DNA from 2 places in the Mesorhizobium sp. M0768 genome. Region 2 is predicted to be linked to the other one. Evidence: predicted binding sites of a transcription regulator. Region 2 holds the regulator's gene; the other holds the start of a gene.
The links. Region 2 encodes LexA, which represses DNA repair genes until DNA is damaged. Its sites were predicted from a motif close to TGTTCNNNNTGTGTTCNG; they were not measured.

Region 1: NKI08_RS14785 (ImuA family protein) is a predicted target of LexA. The motif match lies at 2,358-2,375, and genes of this name have one in related genera.

What each region holds. Positions count from the first base shown of each region.
Region 1 covers NZ_JAMYPD010000009.1:128,927-133,589, forward strand. Annotated here, with positions in the region: gene NKI08_RS14765 (DUF4153 domain-containing protein) at 1-108, opposite strand, end outside; gene NKI08_RS14770 (HpcH/HpaI aldolase/citrate lyase family protein) at 387-1,268, shown strand; gene NKI08_RS14775 (DUF1737 domain-containing protein) at 1,297-1,503, shown strand; gene NKI08_RS14780 (metallopeptidase family protein) at 1,793-2,215, opposite strand; gene NKI08_RS14785 (ImuA family protein) at 2,399-3,481, shown strand; gene NKI08_RS14790 (DUF6504 family protein) at 3,414-4,663, shown strand, end outside.
Region 2 covers NZ_JAMYPD010000001.1:37,755-42,417, forward strand. Annotated here, with positions in the region: gene kynU (kynureninase) at 4-1,251, opposite strand; gene lexA (transcriptional repressor LexA) at 1,699-2,433, shown strand; gene NKI08_RS00200 (ComEC/Rec2 family competence protein) at 2,427-4,663, opposite strand, start outside.

The DNA of each region.
Region 1 (4,663 bases), on a different contig from region 2:
GATGCCCGCCGGTTGGCCATAGAAGAAAAAATCGGCCAGCGCGACGAGCAGGACGGCAACGCCGAAGCGGTTGCAATAGCTCGGCGCCGCCGGGAGGAATACTATCATGATCGGGCTTTCTCGGCGGCTTTGATGCGGGCGGTGGGCGGGGATTTCCGGACGAAAGGGAGGAGGTTTACCGAAGTCCGGGGCGGATCGACGAGCCACCAGCTTTCGCGGCGAAGCCGGTACGGCAGGGACCAACGAGAGTTCGTTTGCTCTTGCATGCCGCCCTTGTCGCATCCGGTCGGGTGGCAAGCGGGGCGGAGACGAGGAGATTTTCCGAAGTTGCGTGCAGTTTTTATGCACGGCTTGCCTCGGCCGGCTGCAGACGGCATAGATCGGAGATGACCACCGAAAGCTACCGCCCGCGCCGCTCGGTGCTTTACATCCCGGCTTCGAACGACAAGGCGCTGGCCAAGATCCAATCGCTGGCCTGCGATACCGTCGTCATCGATCTCGAGGACGCCGTCGCCCCGGCCGACAAGCCTTCCGCGCGCGAAAAGCTGGTGGCGATTTTCGCCGGCCATTCCAACCGGCGCTGCGAGATGGTCGTGCGCATCAATGCGCTGTCGAGCGAGTGGGGCGGCGCCGACCTGCTGGCCGCGGCAAAATGCTCGCCCGACGCCATCCTGCTGCCCAAGGTCGACACGCCGCGCGACATTCTCGAGGCCGGCGACGTGCTCGACGACAATTTTATCGCCGACGAAGTCAAGCTATGGGCGATGATCGAGACGCCCAAGGCGCTGCTCAACATCGGGCCGATTGCCGAGCTCGGCCGCGATCCGGGCTCTCGCCTGGTTTGTTTCGTTGCCGGAACGAACGACCTGGTCAAGGACACCGGCATTCTCGCCACGCCCGACCGGCGTTATCTCGTTCCATGGCTGATGCAGATGGTGCTCGCCGCGCGCGCCGGCGGCCTCGACCTGCTCGATGGCGTCTTCAATGATTTTCGCGATATGGACGGGTTTGCGCGCGAGTGCACGGAAGCGGCCGCCATGGGTTTTGACGGCAAGTCGCTGATCCATCCGGCTCAGATCGAAGCCGCGAACCGCGCCTTTGCACCGTCGCCCGAAGCAATAGCCGAAGCGCGCGCGGTCAAGGATGCCTTCGCGCTCGCCCAAAATACCGGTAGGGCGGTAGTTGCGCTGAACGGCAAGATGGTCGAGCGGCTGCATCTGGCGCAGGCCGAAAAACTGCTGGCGAAGGCCGCCGCTGTTCGCGCATGACTAACGCAACTGACGACAGGATTGAAGAATGAAACTCTACCGTTTTCTGTCCGGTCCGGACGATTCCAGCTTCTGCCACAAGGTGACGGCGGCGTTGAACAAGGGCTGGCACCTGTTCGGCTCGCCGACCTATGCCTATGACCAGGAAGCCAAGACCATGCGCTGCGGCCAGGCCGTGGTGAAGGACATCGAGGGCCAGGAATACGGCCCCGACACCAAGCTCAGCGATTGGTAGGGAGGTTCGCTGAAGCGCTCGTCCTTCGTCATCCTAGGGCGTAGCAGTCGCGAAGCGACGTCGCGGAGTACCCTAGGATCCATGCCGTTACCTCTGCCGAAGGGCACGGCGGATCAGGATTAGTGTGATCTACCACCGATCGGGATAGCCCCGTTACCCAGAACGGGATGATGAGCGTTCGGTTCTGCACCGCCGGCGCACTGCATCACTATCACGGCATGGATCCTGGGGTCTGCGCCGCGTCGCTTCGCTCCTTGCTCCGCCCCAGGATGACGAGGAGCGGGGTCGCTCACTCTGCTGCCTCTTCGATCTTCTCCATATCGTCGTCCGACAGGCCGAAATGGTGGCCGATCTCGTGGATCAGCACATGGGTGACGATGTCGCCCAGCGTTTCCTCGTTCTCGGCCCAGTAGTCGAGGATGGCGCGACGATAGAGGGTGATGCGGTTCGGCCCCTCGCCGGTCTGCGGATTCCAGCGCTCGGCGATGCCGCGCCCCTCGAACAGGCCGAGCAGGTCGAAGGGCGTTTCCAGCGAAAGGTCGTCCATGATCTCGTCGGTCGGGAATTCGGCGATCTGAATGACGATCTCGCCGGTCAACTTGCGAAAGTCCTCCGGCAGATGGGCATAGGCCTCCAGCGCCAGGAGCTCGATTTCCTCCATCGTTGGCGAAAGCTGGTCGTGCCAGATGCGTGTTTGGTAGATGCGAGCCATGCTTTGTCCTTTGATCCCGGCATATAGGCTTTCAGGCCGGACTCGGCAAATGGTCGGGCTGGAGTGCCCGTGCCATGCCCCCACTACAGGAATAAATTCCCCATGACTCCGCTTGACTCTTCGGGCGACCTCTGGAATCCTAGAGAACATAACAGGAACAATTGTGAGTGGAAGCTGACCGTCATGGCGACAAGCGCCGTGGCGCGGGAGACTGTTTTTGCCCTGCGCCGCCAGATCGCGAAGATCGAAGGGACCTTGCCCGAGCGCCTGGAGGCGCCGGCCAGTTCGTCGTTTGACGCGGATGTCCCTCGTCAGAGTCTGACACCCTCTCGGCATCCGACACCCGCTCGGAATCTGACCATTGTCCGGCGCGGCCTTGCCGTGGCGCCGCCCGATGCGTTTTTGCGCACCGGCGCCGAGCGCCTCGATGCTGCGCTGAGCGGCGGCCTGCCGAGGGCGGCGGTGAGCGAGTTTCATGGCGCCGCGACCCGCGATGCCGGGGCCGTTGCCGGTTTTGCCTTGTCGCTCGTCAGCCTGATCCTAAGCCAGGGGCCGCGATTGCCGGTGCTGTGGATCGGCACATCAGAGGTTTTCCGCGAGGCCGGCTTTCCCTATGCCAGGGGGCTTCACGCCTTCTTCGGCATCGAGCCGGAGCAATTGCTGTTTTCCGAGGCGCCAAGGCTGCTCGATGCGCTGTGGATCGCCGAGGAGGCTGCCCGGATGACGGCGCTGGCCGCCGTCATCCTCGAAATCCGCGGCAGCCCGCAGCGGCTTGACCTCACCGCGACGCGGCGGCTGCACGCCCGCGCGCAGAGTGCGGGCCGGCCGCTGTTCCTGCTGCGCCAGGCGGGCGAGCCCGAACCGACGGCAGCGCCCGTCCGCCTCATCCTGTCGGCGGCACCGGCGGCAACGCGTAAGACGCTTGCCGGGCCGCTCGCCGGCTCGATCGGCCGACCCGCCTTCACCGTCGCTATCGGCAAGAGCCGCACGGCCTTGTCCGGAAAATTCACACTGGAGTGGAACCCCGATGAACGCATATTCGAAGAAAGACGGGGCGAGCAAGGAAGGTCTCAGGAATGGACCCCAGAACGGCCAAAGAATCCTATCCCTGTGGTTTCCGCATCTCGCCGCCGAGAGGATCCTGCGGCAGCGTCTGGGGCGGTCCTGGCGTTCCCGGCCGTCGGATCACCTGCCGCTGGTGATCAGTCACCGCGACCGGAACGCCCAGCGCATCGCCGCCCTCGACGAGCGGGCCGAGGCGCTTAATCTGAAGCGCGGCATGGGCATAGCCGACGCACGCGCCATGCATCCCTCGATCGACATCGTGGAGGCCGATCCGGAGGCCGACCGGCGCCTGCTCGAAGGCCTCGCCGACTGGTGCGACCGCTATACCCCGCTGGTGGCGCTTGACGGGACCGACGGCCTCTATCTCGACGTCACCGGCTGCACCCATCTTTTCGGCGGCGAACGCTCGATGCTGGACGATATCCTGTCGCGTTTTTTCCATCAGGGCTTCGATGTCCGCGCCGGGCTTGCCGCCACGCCTGGTGCTGCCTGGGCGGCGGCGCGGTTTGCTGGCGACCGCATCGTGCCCGATGGTGAGGAGGAAGCGCTTCTCGCGCCCTTGCCGCTGGCGGCGCTGCGCATCGACCCGGAGGTACGCGCCAGCCTCGAAAGCGTCGGCCTGCGCACGGCGGGCGCCGTCATGGCGGCACCGCGCGCGCCGCTGGCCCGCCGCTTCGGCGCATCGCTGCTCTTGCGCCTCGACCAGGCGCTTGGCCGCCTCGAGGAGGCCGTGTCGCCGCGCCTGCCGGTGGCACCGCTTTCGGTCGAGCGTCACCTTGCCGAGCCGATCATGCTGACCGAGGACATCGAGCGGCTGACCGGCATGCTGGCGACCACCTTGAAGAGCGACCTCGAGCGTCGCGGCGAAGGCGCAAGGCGGCTGGCGCTGCTGCTTTTCCGTGTCGATGGCGGCGTCAGCCGCATCGCCGTCGGCACCTCGCGGCCTCTGCGCGAGCCGCGGCTGATCCAGAAATTGTTCCACGAAAGGCTTGCCGCGCTCGAACAGGATATCGACGCCGGCTATGGCTTCGATCTCGTGCGCCTTTCGGTGCTGACCGCCGCCGCCTTCGACATGCAGCAGGCCGACCTTGCCGGCGAGACGAGCGACGACGGTGCCGATATCGCGCTTTTTGCCGACCGCATTCGCGCCCGGCTCGGCGAAGGCGCGGTCTTGAAGCCGGTCGCCGTCGAGAGCCATTTGCCGGAGCGCGCCGTCGCCACCCTTCCCTTCACGGAGGCGCCGCAGAGAAGCTCGCCGCCGAAGCAGCCGGACAAGGCGAAGGACGCTCCCATGACCGTCTTCCAGCCGGAACGGCCGATCCGGCTTTTCCGTTCGCCCGAGCCGATCGAGGTGCCGGCCACCGAAATGCCGGAAGGCCCGCC
Region 2 (4,663 bases):
ATCTCAAGTGACAGCTGCTTTGATGGCGAAGCGCGCATCCTTCCACGCACTGGTGTGCAGGATGTCCTCAAGCACTTTGACGGCCTGCCAGACATCGGCATAGCCGATATAGAGCGGGGTGAAGCCGAAGCGCATGGTCGATGGCGCGCGAAAATCGCCGATCACGCCACGTTCGATCAGCGCGCGCATGACTTGGTAGCCATGCTCATGCATGAATGAAATCTGGCTGCCGCGTTTTTCCCCATCGCGCGTGCTTTCGAGCGTGAGCCCGTAAGTGCCGCACTTTGCCTCGACAAGCTCGATGAACAGATCCGCCAGCGCGATGCTCTTCTTGCGCACCGCCGTCATGTCGACATCGTTCCAGATGTCGAGCGCGCCCTTCAGCGTGCGCATCGACAAGACCGGCTGCGTGCCGCACAGAAACCGGCGGATGCCGGTGCCGGCCGCATAGCCTGGCTCGAAGGCGAAGGGCCGTGCATGGCCCCACCAGCCGGTGAGCGGCTGCTGGATGTAGGAAAGATGCCGCTCAGCCGCATAGATGAAGGCAGGCGCGCCCGGGCCGCCATTCAGATATTTGTAGGTGCAGCCAACGGCAAAATCGGCGTTTGCCTTGTCGAGCTCGACTGGCATCGCGCCGGCGGTGTGGCAGAGATCCCAGACGATCATCGCCCCGGCTTCCTGAGCCCTGCGCGTCAGCGCCGGCATGTCGCGCAGTTCGCCCGACTTATAGTTGACGTGGTTGACCAGCACCACGGCGGTGCGTTCGTCGATCAGCTCTTCGATGGTCGGCGCGTCGACCCCCGAGAGGCGCAGCAGCGTATCTTTTCGCGTCGAAACCACACCCTCGGCCATGTAGAGGTCCGTCGGAAAACTATCGTCCTCGGCGACGATGACCTGCCGCTCCGGTCGCATGGCCATGGCGGCGTGCAGCAGCTTGTAGATGTTGACCGATGTCGTGTCGCAGACCACCGTCTGGCCGGCCGCGGCACCGATCAGGCGCCCGAGCTGGTCGCCAAGTTCAAGCGGCATGTTGAACCAGCCGGCCGTGTTCCATGCGCGGATGAGATCATGCGACCATTCTTCGGTCGCGGCCTTGTGCAGTTCATCGAAAGCGGCACGTGAAGCAGCTCCTAGCGAATTGCCGTCGAGATAGATCACTCCTTGCGGCAACACAAAGCGGTCGCGCATCGCGCGCAGCGGATCCGCGGCATCCATCGCCTTTATGGCCACGAGATCGGGAATTCCTGTCATGATTTGTCTGCTCCCCCAAGATCCAACGCAACGCCGGACACGCATCGACTGTTCTTCCATTACCTGGTTGCGCGCAGCAAGGCTCCACCGGCGAGAAGCAGCCTGACCAGGCGGTGGAAACTGGGACTTAACCCGAGGTTGGCGTTTTGAGTTCGTTTCGTTCACGGTGCATCGACCAAACCGCACAGTCGATACGGGTTCAATTCCGTGCCTTTTGCCGACCGACGGCCGATGCCAGTGCTGCCTTCTAGGAGGCCAGAAGGGCGCAAACGAAAGCAGAATCAAGGCGATGAGGCTCGCGGCGGTGAAAATGCGGTACGCCGGTAGGGGACGTCGTTTGTTTCCCGAGCCTTAACGCATTCATTAAACTTTAAACAGTTGCGGAACACAACTGGAACAGATAGTGTTTGTTCTGGGTTTGTTTTTCTGATTCTGTTGGGGGTCGCTATGCTGACACGCAAACAACACGAACTGCTTATGTTCATCCACGAAAGGTTGAAGGAAAGCGGTATCCCGCCTTCATTCGACGAGATGAAGGAAGCGCTCGACCTGGCTTCCAAATCCGGAATCCACCGGCTGATTACGGCGCTGGAGGAGCGCGGCTTCATTCGCCGTTTGCCCAACCGGGCCCGTGCGCTGGAGGTGCTACGCCTGCCTGACTCGATCGCCCCCGGCCTCAATGCGGCACGCAAGTTCTCGCCGAGTGTCATCCAGGGTAGTCTTGGGCAAGGCGCCCCTCGGCAAGGCAAGCCGACATCGTCGCGCGTGCCCGCAGCCGGAAATGACGACGATGTCGTCGCCGCCGTTTCGATCCCGGTGATGGGCCGCATCGCTGCCGGTGTGCCGATCGACGCCATCCAGCACCAGACGCATTCGATTTCGGTGCCGCCGGATATGATCATGGGCGGCGAGCATTATGCGCTCGAGGTCAAAGGTGATTCGATGATCGAGGCCGGCATTTTCGACGGCGACACGGTGATCATCCGCAATGCCGATACGGCGAGCCCCGGTGAGATCGTGGTGGCACTGGTCGACGAGGAGGAAGCGACGCTGAAGCGGTTCCGCCGCAAGGGCGCCTCGATCGCCCTGGAAGCCGCCAATCCGGCCTACGAGACGCGCATCTTCGGACCAGACAGGGTCAAGGTGCAGGGCAAGCTCGTCGGACTGATCCGCCGCTACTGAGCTCCGCCCTTGGCGCCGGCTTTGTCGGCCCTGCGGTATGGCGGCAGGCCCCGTGCCGCGCGTGAAAATTTCCGCTGCACGTGCCAGGGCCGGTATGATTTTTCGACGGCGAAGCGGATCTCGGCGCGTGTTGCCGCTTGTGGATCGAAATAGACGGCGGCACTTCCCGCGCGCGCCAGTTGCCGTTTGGTGACGACGAGGACCAGCCGGTCGTAGTAGCAGGGGTTATGGGCGGTGGCGTCGTCGATGACGACCAAGCTGGCAAAGGCGCAGGCTGGCCGCGCAGTATCGCGGTCCTTGGCTTGCGCGATGATCGCGCCGGATGGATGCCTGGCAAGGCAGAGGCCGTCCGTGCAAATGAACGGCATGCCCGGCGGTAGGTCGGCCGGATCGGCAATATCGAATTGCGGGTCGTTCTTTCCAGGTGTTTCCGGCGCGACGATAGCCTCTGATGTGAGCGCGCGTTTCCAGTTGTCGATGGTGAACTCATTCGGGCGTGCCCGGTTGACCGCGAGTTCACCGCTGCCGATCGGCAGCGCGACCAGCCGTGCGTCCTCCGAGACCAATACGTCGGGTATGCGTGTCTGCGTTGTCGTCAGCAAGCCGGCGAGCGCAAAAGGAAGTGCCGCCAGCCGCAACCACGTCGTCGCCATGCTGGCAATGACGAGGGCGATCGTCACCAGAAGGACGGATCTCAGCGAAATCAGCCCGACCGCATCGATGGGCGAGCGCTCCGAGATCCACCCGGACAGGGCGATCATCGCCGTCAGCCCCTTGCCCATGACATAGAGGAAAGGGCCATCCGCACCGAACGGCATCGCCAGCGCGCTGAGAACGGCGAAGGGCATGACGACCAATGAGACGATGGGCATGATGGCCAGATTGGCGAACAGGCTGAGCGGCGCCACGCGCTGGAAATGCCATATGGCGAAAAGCGCTGTGGCGCTCCCTGCAATGATTGAGGTCATCGCCAGACCGCACATGCCCAGCAGGACCTTTCGCGTGGCAAAGCGTAGCGGCGACCGCCGCGGCGGCGGCGTGGTGGCCCTGCCGGCGCGGTAATCGGACCAGCCTGCATAGGCGCCGACAAGGGCCGCCGTCGCGGCGAAGGACATCTGGAAACTCGGACCGACCACCTCGTGCGGCGATACCAGGATGACCGCGATGGCCGAGATCGCCAGGTTGCGCATGGTGAGCGCGGCCCGGTCGAACAGCACGGCGATAAGCATCACCGCCAGCATGATGAAGCTGCGTTCGGCCGCCACGACTATGCCGGAAAAGACGAGGTAGGCCGCAATCGAAAAAAGCGCGGCGGCCGCGGCATATTTCTTGACCGGCCGTCGCGATGAGAAATCGGGAAACAGCGCAAAGGCACCCCGCAGCAGCGCCATGATGGTGCCGGCGACCAACGCCATATGCAGCCCCGAGATGGAGATGATGTGGTAGATGCCGGTGCGCCGCATCGCTTCGTTGATCTCCTCGGGAATGCCGGCGCGCACGCCGACGATCAGCGCAGCAGCAATCTCGCCCTCGGCACCGCCGATGCGGCTGCGGATATGGTCGGCGATGGATTCGCGCGCGTCTTCGATCGCGGAAGAAAGCTGCGCGGCAAGCGGCATGCTGTCCGACGACACGATTTTCGGATTGCCGAGAAAAAAGCCGCTGCCGCCGATACCGGCGAAATAGCTGTCGAAGGAGAAATCATAGCTGTCGGGCCGCACCGGGCCGGTCGGCGGCAGCAGCCGCACATAGCCGGTGATCTCGGAACCGGCGGTCAGCTCAGCCGGTATCTTCATCGCCGAAACGCGGACCCGTTCCGGCATGTAGCGCAGTGTCGGCCTGGCGGTTGAGATCACATCGATTGTCAGCCTGATGCGGCCGCTCGCCATGGGCTCGTACGATACGACGCGACCCGTCAGCCGCGTCGAGATTTCGGAGCCGAGCATATGCGTTCCGACACGCCATGTTTCGAACTTGGCGGCAAGTACGCCAAGCGCGCAGAGCAGTGCCACCATGAAGCACAGGCGCGTCCTGGGCCATGACCGCGAGACGACGGCACAAAGGGTCGCGAGGAGCGCGATTGCGATCGGCTGTGGAAAGGCCGGCTCCACCGACAGCCCGAAATAAACGACCACCCCGCATGCGAGGAACACCGGCACCAGCAGGAAGGCGATGCCGCGGTCGAGTTCCAGACCGGCCGCTGTGGTTACGCTGTTGCGGATACGGGACG